One region of the Geobacillus sp. TFV-3 genome, then DNA from elsewhere that is predicted to be linked to it. Evidence: predicted binding sites of a transcription regulator. Region 1 holds the regulator's gene; each other region holds the start of a gene.

Evidence for each region. Region 1 encodes Rex, which represses fermentation and respiration genes when NADH is low (regulators of the CRP and FNR family bind a similar motif). Its sites were predicted from a motif close to TTGTGAAATATTTCACAA; they were not measured.
Region 2: the regulator Rex is predicted to act here: its motif matches at 1,871-1,888, upstream of ric (iron-sulfur cluster repair di-iron protein).
Region 3: the regulator Rex is predicted to act here: its motif matches at 2,585-2,602, upstream of BJQ97_RS09000 (nitrate reductase subunit alpha).
Region 4: the regulator Rex is predicted to act here: its motif matches at 2,113-2,130, upstream of BJQ97_RS09020 (hemerythrin domain-containing protein).

What each region holds. Positions count from the first base shown of each region.
Region 1 is NZ_MPSP01000001.1:323,836-328,189, reverse strand. Features, by position in the region: gene BJQ97_RS01725 (CPBP family intramembrane glutamic endopeptidase) at 344-1,078, shown strand; gene BJQ97_RS01720 (YdiK family protein) at 1,075-1,254, shown strand; gene tatC (twin-arginine translocase subunit TatC) at 1,437-2,180, opposite strand; gene tatA (twin-arginine translocase TatA/TatE family subunit) at 2,201-2,353, opposite strand; gene BJQ97_RS01705 (redox-sensing transcriptional repressor Rex) at 2,350-3,012, opposite strand; gene moaC (cyclic pyranopterin monophosphate synthase MoaC) at 3,028-3,516, opposite strand; gene BJQ97_RS01695 (ABC-F family ATP-binding cassette domain-containing protein) at 3,614-4,354, shown strand, end outside.
Region 2 is NZ_MPSP01000001.1:2,622,028-2,626,381, reverse strand. Features, by position in the region: gene moaA (GTP 3',8-cyclase MoaA) at 1-1,016, shown strand, start outside; gene ric (iron-sulfur cluster repair di-iron protein) at 1,101-1,808, opposite strand; gene BJQ97_RS13225 (methyl-accepting chemotaxis protein) at 2,097-3,053, shown strand; gene BJQ97_RS13220 (molybdopterin molybdotransferase MoeA) at 3,111-4,354, shown strand, end outside.
Region 3 is NZ_MPSP01000001.1:1,755,415-1,759,768, forward strand. Features, by position in the region: gene BJQ97_RS08985 (bacteriocin-processing peptidase family protein) at 1-972, opposite strand, end outside; gene BJQ97_RS08990 (alpha/beta hydrolase) at 1,128-1,880, opposite strand; gene BJQ97_RS08995 (metal-dependent hydrolase) at 1,988-2,491, opposite strand; gene BJQ97_RS09000 (nitrate reductase subunit alpha) at 2,663-4,354, shown strand, end outside.
Region 4 is NZ_MPSP01000001.1:1,763,287-1,767,640, forward strand. Features, by position in the region: gene narJ (nitrate reductase molybdenum cofactor assembly chaperone) at 97-672, shown strand; gene narI (respiratory nitrate reductase subunit gamma) at 648-1,352, shown strand; gene BJQ97_RS09020 (hemerythrin domain-containing protein) at 1,517-2,047, opposite strand; gene BJQ97_RS09025 (uroporphyrinogen-III synthase) at 2,301-3,095, opposite strand; gene BJQ97_RS09030 (hypothetical protein) at 3,303-3,551, opposite strand; gene BJQ97_RS09035 (immune inhibitor A domain-containing protein) at 3,708-4,354, opposite strand, start outside.

The sequences.
Region 1 (4,354 bases):
TTAACGATAGTTTTCACCGTTCTTATTAGCACTCATCGATATTGAGTGCTAACACACTTATAATATTAATGAACTTCTTTCCATTTTGCAAGTAGGAAATGCAAAAAAAATAACTGTTTTTCTCTCCTAAAGAAGAAAGAGCAAAAGGAGCCGGCTGTTTTGCCTATACTCCCCATCCGCGCGGAGCTCGTTTTCATTATTTCACATTCCTCGGACTAATAAACGGCTCCGGTTCATTTTTTTACGGCGGTGAGATGGGATGCGAGGACGCAGTTTTCTTACTATTTTCGCCATACATGTGCTACAATACGAATATAATTTTGAAATAAAAGGGGTAGAGGATTTGAAACGCAACCACTGGTACGTCATCATCACGTATATCGTCATGCAGCTGTCCGCCTTTGTCGGCGTGCCGCTTCTTCGCGCCCTCGGCGTCGGCCAAGGAACGGAAAACCGCCTCGAAGCCGCCAAGCTGGCTTCCGGATATTGGGCGATCATTAGTTTCCTGCTCGCTTTTGTCATAATCCTATGGCTGCTCCGCGGTGACCGCAACGAACGAATGATGCGGCGGCTGCCGCTTGCTTCCTCGTGGATGTGGGCGGTCTTGGGCGTCTTTTTGGCGCTCGCGGCCCAAAGCATCGCCGCCAACATCGAATGGCGGCTGCTCGGCATCAAACCAGGGTCGGAAAATACAAGGCAAATCATCGATATCATCCGCCTAACGCCGCTGCTGATCGTCGTCACCTCCGTCATCGGCCCGATTTTGGAAGAGCTCATCTTCCGAAAAATCATTTTCGGCTCGTTGTATGAAAAATACAACTTTTGGCCTGCGGCGCTTGTCAGTTCGCTTTTGTTTGCCGTTGTCCATATGGAGCCGGAACATTTGCTTTTGTACACATCCATGGGGATGGTATTTGCTTTTTTATATGCAAAAACCGGGCGCATTTTCGTGCCGATTTTTGCGCATGTCGCCATGAATACGTTTGTCGTCGCCATGCAGACGCTGTTGGCCGACGAGCTTGAGAAAATGATGCGCCAGTCCGAGCTGCCGCTCGCCGTTTGGAGGGTTTGGCTATGATGCGAAACCCTTGGCTATTTTCGCTTCTGTATTTCGTCTTAGGCTCAATGTTTACGTATTTGGCCATCGAAAGTGCTCATGAAACGGTTTGGAACGTCTCCACCATCGCTTTAGCGGCGCTCGCTGCCTTTGATTTCGGCACCGCCCTTCGCCTTCTTTTCGCCTCAAAACGCTGACCCCCTTCCCGCGGCTCGCACGGGAAGGGACTAGAACATCAATCTCATGACGGCGATCATATCGTGAAAATGGAAACAAAAAACAAAAGGCCGGCCTCAAAGCCATGTTTTGCGGCTTTTGAGACAGCCCCTTCGTTTGGCCCGGCCTTGCTCGCTTTCCTCTCCATGTTTTTCGTCCCGCCTCACTCATTGCCTTCCTGCTCGGCTGCTCGCTGCGCTTTCCGATAGCCGATGCGCGCCACCCAAATGCTTCCTTCATACAAAATGGTGAGCGGAATCATGACGATCACTTGCGACAGCACATCCGGCGGCGTAATGACCGCCGCTAAAATAAGCAGTGCTAAATATGCATACTTGCGGATGCGAACAAGAAGCTGCGGCGTAATCAACCCTAAGCGGGTGAAAAACAGCACCACAATCGGAAGCTGAAATACGATGCCAAACGGCAGCACGAGTTGAAGCAAAAACTGAAAATATTCATTAATGCCGATCATTTGTTGGACCCCTAGTTGGTCAGCCAGCTGGATCATAAAACGAACGACAAACGGAAACAAGACGAAATAAGCGAAGCTGACGCCTGCTAAAAAAAGAACAATCGACGCCGGGATATAGCTTAACGTCACTTTCCTCTCTTTTTCATACAGACCGGGGCTGACAAACGCCCAAATTTGATACAACAGCACCGGAGCCGACAGCACAGCTGCGATGACAAAGGCAAACTGAAAATACACTTTAATCGGATCGGTGAGGCGGAAGGCGTTCATGGTCAAACGCTTCGCCTCAGCCGTGTGCTGCAAATACAAAATGACATCATCGACAAAAAAGAAACTCACGACAAGCGCCGCAGCAAAAAAGACGAGCACGACGATGAGCCGTTTCCGCAGTTCGCCCAGATGCTCATACACCGACATTTCTTTGTCATTCATCGTTTCCCCATCCTGCCTTGTCATCGGTCGGTTTTCGTTTCTTCGTCATCAGCGAGCCCTTTTGTGGCGTCTTTAAACTCGCGAAGCGACTGGCCGAACGACCGCCCCAATTCCGGCAGCTTTTTCGTGCCAAACAGCAGCAAAACAACAAGAACGAGCAACAAATATTTCATGTGTTGTTCTCTCCTTTTTCCGACGTCGCTGGATAGTTTTTCAAAAAATAGACGAGCGACTGCAGCTCAATGGCCAAATCGATATGATGAACGCGAATATGGTTCGGCACGTTCAACCGCGCCGGAGTAAAGTTTAAAATGCCTTTAATTCCTTGCGCGACAAGGCGGTCGGTCAGCGCCTGAGCCGCAGCGGCCGGCACGGTTAAAATAGCGACCGGGATGTTTTCGTGAAGCCGCTCCTCCAACTCATCGAGATGATAGACCGGCACCCCGCCGACTGTCGTCCCGACTTTCCGCTCATCGACATCAAAGGCCATCACGATTTTCGTATTGTTGTTTTTTGAAAAATTATAATTTAAAAAGGCAGTGCCTAAATTGCCGACGCCAAACAAGGCGACTTCGGTCACCTCATCCTCTTCAAGCGTCCGGCGGAAAAACGACAACAAATAATTGACATTATACCCGTATCCCTTTTTACCAAGCGCGCCAAAATAGGAAAAATCACGGCGGATCGTCGCTGGATCAACTTTCACTGCCTCGCTCAACTCGGCAGAGGACACGCGTTGCTTGCCGGAAGCGTACAAGTTTTTCAAAAACCGATAGTAAAGCGGCAGCCGTTTGGCGGTTGCCTGCGGAATTTTCGGTTGTTCGTTGTTCATGATCTCATCCCCTAGCTAATCGGTTTTCCGTCGGTAATGGCCAGACTTCCCGCCCGTTTTTTCGACCAAATACGTCGGACCGATGACCATTCCTTTATCCAGCGCCTTGCACATATCATACACCGTCAACGCACAGACCGAGGCGGCCGTCAGCGCTTCCATTTCCACTCCTGTGCTCCCTTTTGTTTTCACCGTTGCAGTGATGACGAGCTTATGCGCTTCACCATCGTTTTCCCATGCAAAAGCAATGTCCACACCCTTTAACATAAGCGGGTGACACATTGGAATAAGGTCAGCTGTCTTCTTCGCCGCCATCACCCCCGCTACTTGAGCGACGGCGAGCACATCCCCTTTCTCGATCGCATTGTTCGTCATTTTTTCGTAAATTTCCCGGCTGACAGTCACGCTCGTTTGCGCCACAGCCACTCGCACGGTATCTTCTTTGTGCGTAATATCAACCATTTTCGCCCGCCCTTGTTCATTGAAATGAGTGAACGATGACAATACAATCTCCTCCATTTATACACTATACACGATTTTTCATCATTCGTCTTTGACCGTTTCCGCGACTTACGTTAAACTATTCGCGAGGTGAAATGACATGATCATTTTGCAAGTGCACGGGCTCACGAAATATTTCGGCGCTGACCTTATTTTATCGAATATAAAACTAGAAATACAGTCCCGCGACCGAATTGCCCTTGTCGGCCGCAACGGAGCGGGAAAGTCGACATTGTTGAAAATCATCGCCGGTGAACTCTCTTTCGACAGCGGCAAAATCATCAAACCAAACCATATCAAAATCGGCTATTTGGCGCAAAACAGCGGGCTCGACTCTCCGAGTTCCATTTGGGACGAAATGCTTGAGGTATTCACCCCGCTTCTAGGACTCGAAAAACAGCTCGCCGAACTCAGCATGCAACTCGGCGCCCCGAATGTGCTCGCCGATCCAGCCCGCTATAAAAAAACACTCAAAACGTATGACGAACTGCAAGAACAATATAAAGACCAAGGCGGCTACCAATACGAAGCCGACATCCGATCCGTTTTGCACGGGCTACAGTTTTCCTCATATGATTATAAAACAACGCCCGTCTCGTCGTTAAGCGGCGGACAGCGGACGCGTCTCGCCCTTGGGAAATTGCTGTTGTCCAAGCCGGATTTATTGATTTTGGACGAGCCGACGAACCATTTGGATCTTGAGACGCTCGCCTGGCTAGAGCAGTACTTGCAAGCCTATCCCGGTGCCGTCCTGGTTGTTTCCCATGACCGCTACTTTTTAGACAAAATCGTCACCGACGTATACGAACTGTCGAATGCCACGCTTAAACACTATGCTGGC
Region 2 (4,354 bases), 2.3 Mb from region 1:
GCGACCGGATGAACGTCATCGACCGTTTATCCCGCCCGCTTCGCGATTTGCGGTTGTCGGTCACCGATCAGTGCAATTTCCGTTGCGTCTATTGCATGCCCGCTGAAGTGTTCGGTCCGAATTTTCGCTTCTTGGCGGAAGACCAGCTGTTGACCGTTGAGGAAATGGCGCTGTTGGCGGAATGTTTTGTTGAACTCGGGGTCGAAAAAATCCGCCTGACGGGCGGTGAGCCGCTGCTTCGGCGCGATTTGGATGCGCTCATTAAGCGGTTGTCCATGATTCCCGGCTTGCGGGACATTGCCCTCACGACGAACGGCATCCATTTGGTGAAATGGGCGGAACGGTTGAAAGCGGCCGGGCTGAAGCGCGTCAACGTCAGCTTGGATGCGTTGGACGATGACATCTTCCGCAAAATGAACGGCATCGGCGTCGGTGTTACTCCGGTGTTGAAAGGCATTGAAGCGGCGCGCGAGGCGGGGCTTGGCGTGAAAGTCAATATGGTCGTCAAAAAAGGATGGAACGACTCGCAAATCGCGCCGATGGCGTCGTATTTTAAAGACTTAGGCATTCCGCTCCGCTTGATTGAATTTATGGACGTTGGCACAACGAACGGCTGGGATTACTCCCATGTCGTGACGAAAAAAGAGATGTATGAGCAAATCAACGCCATGCACCCGCTCGAGCCGGTGGAAAAGGAGTACTTCGGCGAAGTGGCGAGCCGCTACCGGTACGCGGGCACGAACGTGGAAGTCGGCTTTATCGCCTCAGTGACAGAAGCGTTTTGTCGAAGCTGCACACGAGCGCGCATTTCCGCCGAAGGCAAGCTGTACACGTGTTTGTTTGCTTCTGAGGGCGTGTCGTTGAAAGACAAACTGCGCGCCGGCGCGGGAAAAGAGGAGCTGAAGGCGCTGATTGCCGCAGTCTGGAGCAAACGAGCAGATCGCTATTCCGAGGAACGGACGGCAGAAACAGCGAAACAGCGCCCCAAAATTGAAATGTCGTATATTGGAGGGTGAAGAAAAACGGGAGCGCTCTTTCATATAGAAGAAGCGATCCCGTTTGGTTTATGTTTTCGGAAGTGCGAATCGGCGTTTTTTTCTTTATGCCTTCACCGCCGCCAACACGCGCGGGAAGAGGATGTTGTTTTCCAAATGGATGTGGGTGAACAAATCGTCTTCAAGCGCCGCGAGCCGGTTGTAGACGAGGCGGTACGTGCCGCATGCGTCCTCCGGCGGGGTGAAATCGTTCGTGATGTCGCGAATTTCTTTGATCAAATTACCGGCCGCGTCATGTTCATTGACGAGTTCGCGAACAGCCCGCTCGACCGCCTCTCGGTTTTCCGGCGATGGGTTGTCGGCAAATTGTAAAATGAGCGGAAAAGCTCCTGTTTCTTCTTTAATCAAGTGTTGTTCAAGCTCCATTTTCAACTCATGGAACAGTTTATGCATGCGAGAAAGGTGCGGGTGGTGCATGCCGTGTACGCGCAATACTTTTGTGACATATGGGCTGAGCTGCGGCAGTTCCTCGTTCAAATAGCGGTGGTGCGTGTTGATGATATGCTCGACCAAGTCGGCTAGCGGCGCTTCACCCCAGTTTCCGGCCGGCTTGTTTTGCGCCTCCGCATAAAGGGCGTTCAGCTCGCGAAGGAGCGCTTCGCCATCCAGCCTGCGCTCTTCGGCAGCTTCTTTCAGCGTACGCTGTCCGCCGCAGCAAAAATCAATGCGTCGCGCTTTAAATAAGTCGGCTGCTTTCGGAAATTTCGTGACAATATCGCCGATCAACGATTGCTCGGTAAAACGCTGTTCCATTTCGGATCCCTCCATTGATCAAATCGTTACAGTTTCAGCATAACGTGTTTGCCGCTAAGGTGTTGTGATGGATCTCACATATACGAAAAAAAGTGGACAGTGATGCGTGTGATAAACATCACAACAGCCTTCTTCTTCTGTATCGTACAATAAAGAAAAGCGGACTTTTGCTGACTGCTTATGGAAGGAAGTGTCCGCTTCATAATCGAAAGAATACATGCTCAGTAGGTAACATACAACATTTTGACAAAAGAATGAGTTCCATAAACAGAAAAAGGGGAGACGGGTATGTGGCCGTTGGTGAAAGGACGGCAGTGGGAGGAGGAAAAAGCAAAACTAGAGCAGCAAATCGCCGAGATGAAAGACCAGCTCACTAGACAGAAGGAATCGATTCACGAGACGGTGGCCGGCTTGCTCGGGGAGTTGCAGGAAATCGTTCATCAACATGTGATGGTCAACGGACAACATCATGAATTAGGCCGACTTGTTGACCGAACGAAAGAAAAAGTCGATAATGTCAGTATGCTCAGCAAGTCATCATACGCGATCTCCGACCGTCTGTGCGAACAAGGAAACTCATTGGCGGAGACAGCTGGCCAGATGGTCGCGGCAGCAAAAGAAGGCATCCGCATGTCAGGGGAAATGGAGAAGGCGATGGGGCAGCTCGGCAGCGAGATGGAGGCGACGTCGGCAGCGATGCACCGGCTGCGCGACCGTTCGCAAGAGATTGAGCAAATTGTCAAGGTCATTAAAGAGATCGCAGGACAGACGAATTTGATTGCCTTAAACGCCTCGATTGAGGCGGCGCGCGCCGGGGAGCATGGAAAAGGGTTTTCCGTCGTGGCCGCCGAGGTCAGAAAGCTGGCGGAACATACGGCAGACAGCACGGAAATGATTCATCAACTCACCGATGCGGTGCAGCAAGAAATTCAACGATCGCTCACGCAAACTGGTGCCATTTCGGCCATCATTGATAAAGTGGTGCAAATGAGCATTGATACATCACGGACATGGTCGGCGATGATCGGGCTGATCGATCAAGTTGAAAAACGGGTTGGCGATGTGCTCAACGATATTCAAGAACAGTTCCGCTATGCCGATGAAGTGATGAAGGAGCTTGAGCGGTCGGCTGCTTTGTTCGGAGAAACGCGGGCGATGATTTTGCAACATATTGATGATGCCACCGTCGTTGACGAAAAGTTGGCGAAATCGATCAAGCAGCTGCAAGATTGGCAATCATCGTGATGAAGCGATAAAATGGGCTTAGTGAAGTGAGTGAGGGAAAGAAAGGGGAGAACACCGTTGGCCGAAAGACGAACCCCCATTCCCGTACGGGAAGCGATCAATCGGGTGATGCGTTACGCTGGAAGAGGGAAAAAGGAGATCGTGCCGCTAAGGCAGTCGTACGGCCGCTATTTAGCGGAAGATTTATGCGCCGACCATGACGTGCCGCCGTTTGACCGTTCGCCGTATGACGGATTTGCCATTCGCGCCGCCGATTCCGAAGGAGCGGGGCTGGATCGTCCGGTCGAGTTTGAAGTGATCGAAACGATCGGCGCCGGGCAAGTGGCGAAGCGGCTCGTCGGCCCGTTTCAAGCGGTGCGACTGATGACCGGGGCGCAAATTCCGGAAGGGTGCGATGCGGTCGTCATGCTCGAGCTTGCCAAACAGTACGAACGGGATAGAAAAACGTATATCGCCATCAAGCGCCCGTTCCGCCCTGGCGACAACATTTCATTTCAAGGAGAAGATGCGAAAAAAGGGCAACCGTTGGTCGAAAAAGGAACGCGCATCAATCCCGGGGTGGCGGCTCTCTTGGCGACGTTCGGCTACGCCGAAGTGAAGGTGGCGAAAAAGCCACGGATTGGTATTTTTGCGACCGGCAGCGAGCTGCTCGATGTTGCTGAACCGCTCGTGCCTGGAAAAATTCGCAACAGCAACGCCTACATGATCGAGGCGCAGGTGCTGAGAAGCGGCGCCGAGCCGATTTATTTTGGCCAGCTCGCCGACGACCTCGAGGCGTGTTTTCACGCTGTGCGCCAGGCGCTCGATCAAGTGGACATGCTTATTACGACGGGCGGCGTCTCGGTGGGAGACTTCGATTATTTGCCCGCCATTTACGAACGGCTCGGAGCGAACGTCTTGTTTAACAAAATCGCCATGCGCCCGGGAAGCGTGACGACCGTCGCCGAACGAGATGGCAAGCTGCTGTTCGGCTTATCCGGCAACCCGTCGGCGTGCTATGTCGGCTATGAACTGTTCGTCCGCCCGGTCGTGCGTACGCGGTTGTTTTCCACAAAGCCGTATTTGAAAAAAGCAAAAGCCGTCCTTGGCGCCGATTTTCCGAAGCCGAACCCGTTCACCCGCTTCGTGCGCAGCCGGGTCGAAGCGGTCGACGGGCGGCTTGTCGTGAAACCGGTCGGCATGGACAAATCGAACATCGTCACCTCGCTTGCCTTTGCGAACGCCTTGATGGTGCTGCCGGGCGGAACGCGGGGGTTTGCGGCAGGAGACGAGGTCGAAGTGTGGCTTTTGGATGACGATGA
Region 3 (4,354 bases), 1.4 Mb from region 1:
CATTTCCAAACTTGCCGGCACGCAATAGTTATGCTTTTGCACGACTGGTACAAGCGGCAGCACCACCGACCGTTTCCTTTTCCGCCCAAGCGCACGGGCGTACGGCGTTTTTTCAAGCTGCGGCTCCGCTTTCACAAGCGATTCAAGCTTCTCCCATTCGCCAAGCTGGTAATACAGTTCGGCGCGCAAATGGGCGAAATAACGGCGATGCATATGAAGCGGATTCAGGCGGTCCAGTTCATCCATCGCCGCGATCGCCTCGCGGTAGGCGCGCACATCGCGCAGGCGGCGCACGCGCTCAGCGTAAAACGCCAGCACTTGCGGAAAGCGCCGCTTTCCTTCCTCCAGAACGGCAAGCGCCTCATGGTGGCGGCCGTCAAGAGCGTACAAATCCGAAAGCAGCAAATAACACATGTCGCCGCGCTCCCGATCATCCAACCCGGCGCGAAGCTCGTGTTCAGCACGCTGCCGGTCGCCGGTCTCGATATAAAAGCAGCCCCACTTGTCATGCATCGGCACCGTCTCATAGCGGGCAACCACATCCATCCATTCCCGCGCCTCATCAATCCGCTGCATATCCAATAAAGCGCGCACCAACGCAAACGCCGCCCGGACGATCGATTCCCTCGGCTCTTCCATCCGGCCTTCGAGCGCTTCTGTAAGGCGCGGGACAAGCGCTTCTTCCACATCAAGCGGCCGGCGGTTCTCGAGCCACTCGTCGCACACCCAAGCGAGCGTCTGGAGCGTGTTGAACTTCCGGTGGGCGTACCGCGCGACAAGCCCGCTATGACGATACATCAAGGCATAATCAAACAATCGGACAAGTGCGCGAAACGGCTCCAGCGTCTCCCAACGGGAAAGCACCCGGCGCCATTCGAACATTCCCATCGTTTCAAGAAGTGGTCGGACTTCCTTTAGCGCTTCAATGATTCGCTTTTCTTGAACAAGTGACGAGACATTTTCGATCTTCATCAAAGGAGCTCCTTTATCGAAACAATGGTTTTTCTTGATGTTAATAGTTTAGAATAATCAGCATAAAACAGCCATACATGTTTTCAGAAAAATAAAGTGAAAACAGAAACAACCCACCCTGATTTTTCGGCAGGATGGGGCGCCAACGAATTCATCTATTCGGCATGTTTGGCAAAAAACTGGAGCGATCGCTCGATAATGACTGGCTGGTCGTAGTCGAGCGTGGCCACATGGTAGCTGTTCGAGAGCCGGATGATCTCTTTTTCGGCTGAACGAATGCCGTCCGAAATCAATTGGGCATTCTCGGGCGGCACAACGTGGTCTTCGTCGGAAACAAAAATCAATGCCGGGCAGACGATGCGATCGAGATTCGCTTTTGTCTGCTCCATCAGCCTAGCCAGCTCAAGAAGCGATGCGGTCGGCGTTTTCTCGTATGCCAGCTCTTTCACATCCGGATTTTTCAAGTCCGAACCGATCGAATCGAGATATCTCGGCAGCTCGCCCCCGGCCGCCAGACCAGCGCGGATGGCCGGAATATCGATGGCGGCATTGACCAGCACGATGCCGCGGATGTCTGGATGATGTTCCGCAAGATGCAGTGTGAGCGTCCCGCCCATCGACAGCCCGGTGACAAAAATCGCCCCGCACCGTTCCTTCAACCATTCATATCCTTCCTCGACCGAGGCGATCCAGTCGTCAAACGTCGTCCGCTCCATATCTTCATAATGCGTTCCGTGCCCTTTTAAGCGCGGCAGGCAGACTGTGTAGCCGGCTTTTGCATAGGCCTCAGCGAGCGGGCGCATGCTGTGGGGTGTGCCGGTGAACCCGTGCACGAGCAGCACCCCGACCGGCCCATTTTTGGCATAAAATGGCTCCGCACCAGGGAGCACCGGATATTGTTCGCTCATCTTCCTCTCCCCTTGTCGATTTTGTCCCTATCTCTTATATGTATTCGCCGCCGTCCCCATTTTTCCCTTTTTCCTTTCAAGAGCCACCGCGCCGAAATCGGCGGGCATCACCAACCAAACGGCAGCGACCGCCACCACTCGCAAAATAATCCGTTAACACCGAGGTAAATCAAACCGGCCAACGCGGCGTACACAAGCACTGTTTCCATCCCTTTCCCCGTCCGATAGAGCGGCACTTTCCACCGTTTGGACGAAAACGGCCAAAGCAGCGGCACTCCTTGGACGGAAAAAAAGTCTTCCACAATATGAAACAAGCAGCCAAGCACAAGCCCCGTGGCAAACGGCGACGCCGAGTCGCGCCAAACAAGCGCGGCAAGCACTCCCCAGACGATGAGCGAATGCGTCATGCCGCGATGGCCGAACGCTTCTTTCACTTTGCGGGCGACGCCGAACGAACGGCGACCAACGTATGATGACGGCTCATCAATGTCCGGAAGAAGGCTGCCGATGACAAGCCCTGTCGTATAGGAGGCGGTAAACGGCAACCCCGTATGCGCGGACGCCGCCGCGCCGAGGCATAATGTGGCAATGACATGGCTGGAGTATCGCAACGAAATCCCCTCAAACTTTTATCGTTTTCCCCATTATACCATACAAAAGAATATTTGTTCGTTCGTTTGACGAATTTGTGACAATGCTGCCAAGTGTGACAAAGTTAACATCGTGTTATTGGCATCATGGCTATCGTTAAAAGTACAGAACGCGTAAAGGAGTTGAACGAAATGAAACAAAAACGATCCCCGCTTGCAAACCGTTTCAAATATATTCGGCCGATCGAGCGCCAAGCCGACGGTCATAGCGAAACGACCTACGGCGACCGCACCTGGGAAGACGCGTACCGCCGCCGCTGGCAGCACGACAAAGTCGTCCGCTCGACCCACGGCGTCAACTGCACGGGATCGTGCAGCTGGAACATTTACGTGAAAAACGGCATCGTCACGTGGGAAGGACAGCAACTCGATTACCCGTCGACTGGGCCGGATATGCCGGACTTTGAACCGCGCGGCTGCCCGCGCGGCGCAAGCTTCTCATGGTATATGTACAGCCCGCTGCGCGTCAAATATCCATACGTGCGCGGCGTGTTGATCGACATGTGGCGCGAGGCGCTCGCGACTCATCCGAACAACCCTCTTGAAGCGTGGAAAAGCATCGTCGAAAACCCCGACAAAGCGAAGCGCTACAAACAAGCGCGCGGAAAAGGCGGGTTCGTGCGCGTCAGCTGGGACGAAGCATTGACACTTGTTGCCGCTTCCTTATTGTATACGGTCGTCAAATACGGGCCGGACCGCAACGTCGGCTTCTCGCCGATCCCGGCGATGTCAATGGTCAGCCATGCCGCCGGATCGCGGTTTATGCAGTTGATGGGCGGACCAATGTTAAGCTTTTATGACTGGTACGCCGACTTGCCGCCGGCGTCGCCGCAAATTTGGGGCGACCAAACGGACGTTCCGGAGTCAAGCGACTGGTACAACGCCGGCTACATCATCACGTGGGGCTCGAACGTCCCGCTCACCCGGACGCCGGACGCCCATTTTTTAGCGGAAGTGCGCTACCGCGGTGCGAAAGTCGTCTCCGTCAGCCCAGATTACGCCGAGTCGACAAAATTCGCCGACGACTGGCTGCCGGTGAAGCAAGGAACGGACGGCGCCTTGGCGATGTCCATGGGCCACGTCATTTTAAACGAATATTATATCAAACAGACCGTCCCGTATTTTGAACAATATGCGAAAACGTACACCGATTTTCCGTTTGTCGTCACACTGAAGCAAGACGGCGGCGCCTGGACGGCCGGACGCTTCCTCTTGGCGAAAGACCTCGGCAAACAAACGGAAAATGCCGAATGGAAGCCGGTCGTCTACGACGAGAACACCGACTCGTTTGCCGTACCGAATGGGACGATCGGTGCCCGCTGGGAAGACAAAGGAAAATGGAACTTGCGCCTCGTTGACGAGGAAACGGAGCAGCCGATTGAACCGCGCCTGTCGTTTTTAGGGAGGGAGGATGAGGTCATTCCCATTCAGCTGCCGTATTTCACTGATGACGGTGGAAAAACGATCGAACGCGCCGTGCCGGTGAAAAAAGTGCGCACCGAAACAGGTGACGTGTATGTCACGACTGTCTACGACTTGACTTTGGCCAACTACGGCATTGACCGCGGCATCGGCGGCACGGTCGCCCGCTCGTACGACGACGAGGTGCCGTTCACGCCAGCATGGCAAGAGGCGATCACCGGCGTCAACCGCGATCTCGTCGTCAAAATCGCCCGCGAGTTTGCCAACAACGCCATCGACACAAACGGCCGGTCCATGATCATCGTCGGCGCCGGGATCAACCATTGGTTCAACTCCGATACGATTTACCGCGCCGTCTTAAACCTTGTCTTGTTCGTCGGCGCTCAAGGGGTAAATGGCGGC
Region 4 (4,354 bases), 1.4 Mb from region 1:
AACGCCGTCTTTCATCCCACAATGGAAACCGTGGGCTTTCAGACAGCTTTCTCTGTAAAGGGCCGCCCCCTTCAACAATGAAATGGAGGATTGACGATGAACAGTGAACATCAACAAACGGTCTTTCTATGTGTATCGTATTTGTTGTCTTACCCAGACGAACGGTGGGCTGAATCGCTTCCCGACTGCCTCGAAGCCATCCGTTCGCTCGAGGATGAAACCGTCCGCACGCCGCTTTTGGCAGTGGCCGAACAGCTCGCGGCCACCCCGGCTCGAGAGAGGATGGAGCAATATGTCGAAACATTTGATTTCAGCAAAAAAACGAATTTGTATCTTACGTATATGACAAACGGGGAGCAGCGGGAGCGCGGAATCGAACTCGTCGCCTTAAAAGCGCGCTACGAGGCGGCCGGATTCGCCGTCTCTGACCATGAGCTGCCCGACTACTTGCCGCTCATGCTCGAATGGATGACCTATGCGGATCAAGAGCATACGATCGCCTTGCTTGCCGATTATGCCGTCCATATCCGTGAAATCGGCGAGCGGCTCGCAGCGGCGGGCAGCCCGTATGCCAAGCTGTTTGAAGCGCTCCACGTCACCTTTATTCAACTCGGCGTGACGCCGCTCCCGAAAGGAAGTGCAACGGCATGGTTAGCCAATTTCTCTGGGTGATTGTTCCGTATTTGGCGCTTGTTATGTTCATCGTCGGCCATATTTGGCGCTACCAGCGCGACCAGTTCGGCTGGACGTCCAAATCGAGCGAGTTGTTGGAGAAAAAACAGCTGCGCCTTGGCAGTCTGCTTTTTCACTGGGGCATTTTGTTCGTGTTTGTCGGCCATGTGATGGGCATTCTTATTCCCGAGCCGTTTTATGAAGCGCTTGGCGTGACAGAAGAGATGTACCACGCCATCGCCTTGGCAGGCGGCATTCCGGCCGGCTTGGCCGCGCTCGTCGGTTTAGTGATCCTTTTCCGCCGCCGCCTGACGGTCAAGCGCGTGCGGGCGACAAGCAGCACCGGCGACTGGGTCGCCCTCGGGTTTTTGCTTGTCGTGATCGCGAGCGGGTTGTCATCGACGCTGCTGAACGTCAATTCGCATGGGTTTGACTATCGGACGACGATCGGTCCGTGGTTCCGCGGCCTTCTCACGTTCCGCCCGAACCCGATCTATATGGAAACAGTGCCGCTTTGGTTCAAAATCCATATTCTCGCCGCGTTCGGCTTGTTCGCCGTCTGGCCGTTCACCCGTCTCGTCCACGTGTTCAGCTTCCCGCTCCGCTATTTGCGGCGCAGCTATGTCGTCTATCGGAAGCGACTGCCGAAATCCGTCGATTCGCTTGACCGCGCCCAGTAAGCGGAGGCAGGCAACATAAAATCCGCAAACGAGACTGTTATCACGGAAAATGGGATGCCGTTCATCCGCCTCCCGCCCCTCTCCATCACGGACCGGCCAATCGGCGTGCCATAAAGAAAACGGGATGCTCCACACAAGGAAGCATCCCGTTTTCCATTCCATCGTCACTCGTTAATGCGTGCAAACAGCTCCTCTTTCTCCTCATCCGACAACAGCCGCTCCGCCATCGGGAAAAGGACGTTTTCTTCTTTCATGAAATGCTCATCCAAAATATGATGCGCCTCGATAACCGCATCGGCGAGCGTCAACGCCTGTTCACTGTCCACCGTTTCCGGCAAATGGATGGTTTTCTCCAAAAACATGGAAAGACGCGCTTTCGCCTGCTCATGTTCGTATTCCATCACAGCGATCGGCCCGGTCGTCCGCCCAATGTATTCGGCCATCATCGGGAACAATACGCCTTCCTCCCGCTCCGAATGCGGATCCAACGCAGCGACGAACGATTCGACTTTTTCTCTCAACTCGGCGAGCGGCTCGCGCCAGTTGCTGATCTCCGTTCCTCGTCCAATCGTCTCAGCGAAGGCAAGCAGCTGCTCCATTTGGACGCGCAGCGGGCCATGCTCTTGCTTTAATTGAGCCAAACCAGCGCATAGTTCCACTCCTTCAGGGCCGCCCATATGGCAAAACGAATGCATCATCCATTCCTCCTTTTTATCATCCGTTCGTTGTCTCCATTATACTGTGGGCGGCGCCTTCGCCGTTGTGAGCGATATCACACCGCAAAAAGCTTTTTCATATCCGGACGCCAAAACAACACCGTAACCATCTTTGCCGCCTAGGACAATACATGCGGCTGAATACGATCGTCTGCGATGGCCACGGTCTTTCGTGGAGCGCCACTTTCGCTTCATGTGCCATTGTCTAAAACAAAACAGTCCCGCAAAAACCTTACTCATCAAAGCAGCGTGCGAGCGTCACGATCATCGCTCCCATCCGCTCATGTTCCGGGGCGATGACGCGATCGACTCCCTCTTCTTCCAATGCTTCTTTTGTCACTTTGCCGACGGCGCAGGCCACAACATCGGTGCGAAACGCATCAAGCAACGGTGCGATCTCTTTTTTCTCGCGGGCGAACGAAAAGAAAAAGCGGACTTGCATGGCCGAAGTAAAACAGACGGCATCGACTTCGCGCCCGACGATTTCTTTATACAATGTCGCCAGTGTTTCCTCATCCGGAGCGATATGCCGGTATGGCAACAATTCCGTATACAAAGCGCCTTTTTCAAGAAAAAAGCGCTTCAAGGCTGGCGCAGTGTCGCCGTACAGCTGCACGACAACCTTCTTTCCAACAAAATCGTTCGCACCAAGGACACGAATCAACCCTTTCGTTGTCCCGTCCTCGCTTGCGGCTACCGGGGTAACGCCGATTTGTTTCAACGCCGTCACCGTTTTATAGCCGCGGGCAGCCACGTTCGCTTCTTTGATCATCCGTTGCCATTCGGCGGCCATTCCCTCCCTGTCGGCCGCTTCCAACAGCGCCTCAAAGCCGATTCCCGTCGTAAATACGATCCAGTCCGGCCGCATGGCGATGACGGCCCGCATTTCCTCTCCCAGTTCGCTTCCCTTTGAAAAGACGGTCCCTTGTGCTGGACGAATGATGGCCGTTCCTCCTTGCTTTTCAATAAGCGTTGTCATTTCGTCCAGTTTGCGTGAGGCGCACAAGGCAATCCGTTTGCCATGCATATCCCTTCCCCCTTATGGTCAATCGTTCATCCTTTCCATTCTAAGAGATGGTCTTTGCCTATGCAACAAAAACCATTCCGCTCCCTGGTGCGTCGCAACGCGGAATGCCGCCTTCATTGGGTATAGCGCCCAGCGCAACAGAACAGACCGCAGGGAGAAACAGCCGACCACATCAAAAAACACGCGCCCAAAGGCGCGTGCACCCGTTCAGCGAGTATGTACTACAGCTTCTTCCCCCCGACGATCAAACGAACCGATGATGCGCGTCGGCTCGACAGCAATGATCCGGTCCAACGGAATGTTCATTAGACACATTTGCCGGTTGTAAACGAACAGTTTGCGCGTTTCCTGATACAACTTAACTGGCAACACAACCGCTTCCCCTTGATAGGTTTTTACACGCACCGGCTGCTTCTCGGCAATCCACGCCGACAACTGTTGGCACAATTCTTTCATTCATTCGCTCTCCCTTCTTACTCATCCCTATCCATGATTATAAAAGAAAAAGATAGAAGAGGAAGTGAAGAAAAATCAACAAATTCAATGAGCGAATGACAAACCATGTCGACAAATGTTCGGCGCACGGAAACGTTCCGTGCGCCGAACGCCGAGTTAGCGATAGATCAACACGCGCGCTGCCGTGCGGTCAGCGCTTTCACCGATGACGCGGATTTTGAGGCCATAGTTAGGCACGTTCCGGCCGGCGTCAACTGCCCCTTTATTGTCATACGACCGGCTGTCGTCAAACACCGGCGCCGGCGATGTATCGTTGTCGATCAGCTGTGAGCCGTTAAGCGCCACGCGGAATGGAGCTCCTTTTTGCAGGCTGAACGCCGCATCGTGCACTTGATAGCGAGTCGACGCTGTCGTGTTGCCCGACCATTTCAACGTATGCTGATCGGCATCCACAACACCGAGGAACCCTTCGCCCGGATGGACGCCCGTCCAGTTGTTGTCATAGCCTTCATCTACATACCAGACGACAAGCCCTGGATCGTACGAAAGAAGCCGGTCGCCGCGCAAGATGTGGGCGAGCCCTTCGTCAACGCCGCGATGGTTGCGCCATTCAAGCAAATAGTAATGATCCGAGTATCGCTTGCCGTTGCTCTTTTCAAAGCCGTCCATCGCAAAAGAACCGTCTTCTTCGGCATCGTCAACAAGAACAACTGCTCCACCGGCCGTCACTTGAATGTTGTCAATATACCAGCCAGCTTCCGACACCGCCACATCGGTGATGTAATGGAAGCGAAGGTCAATCG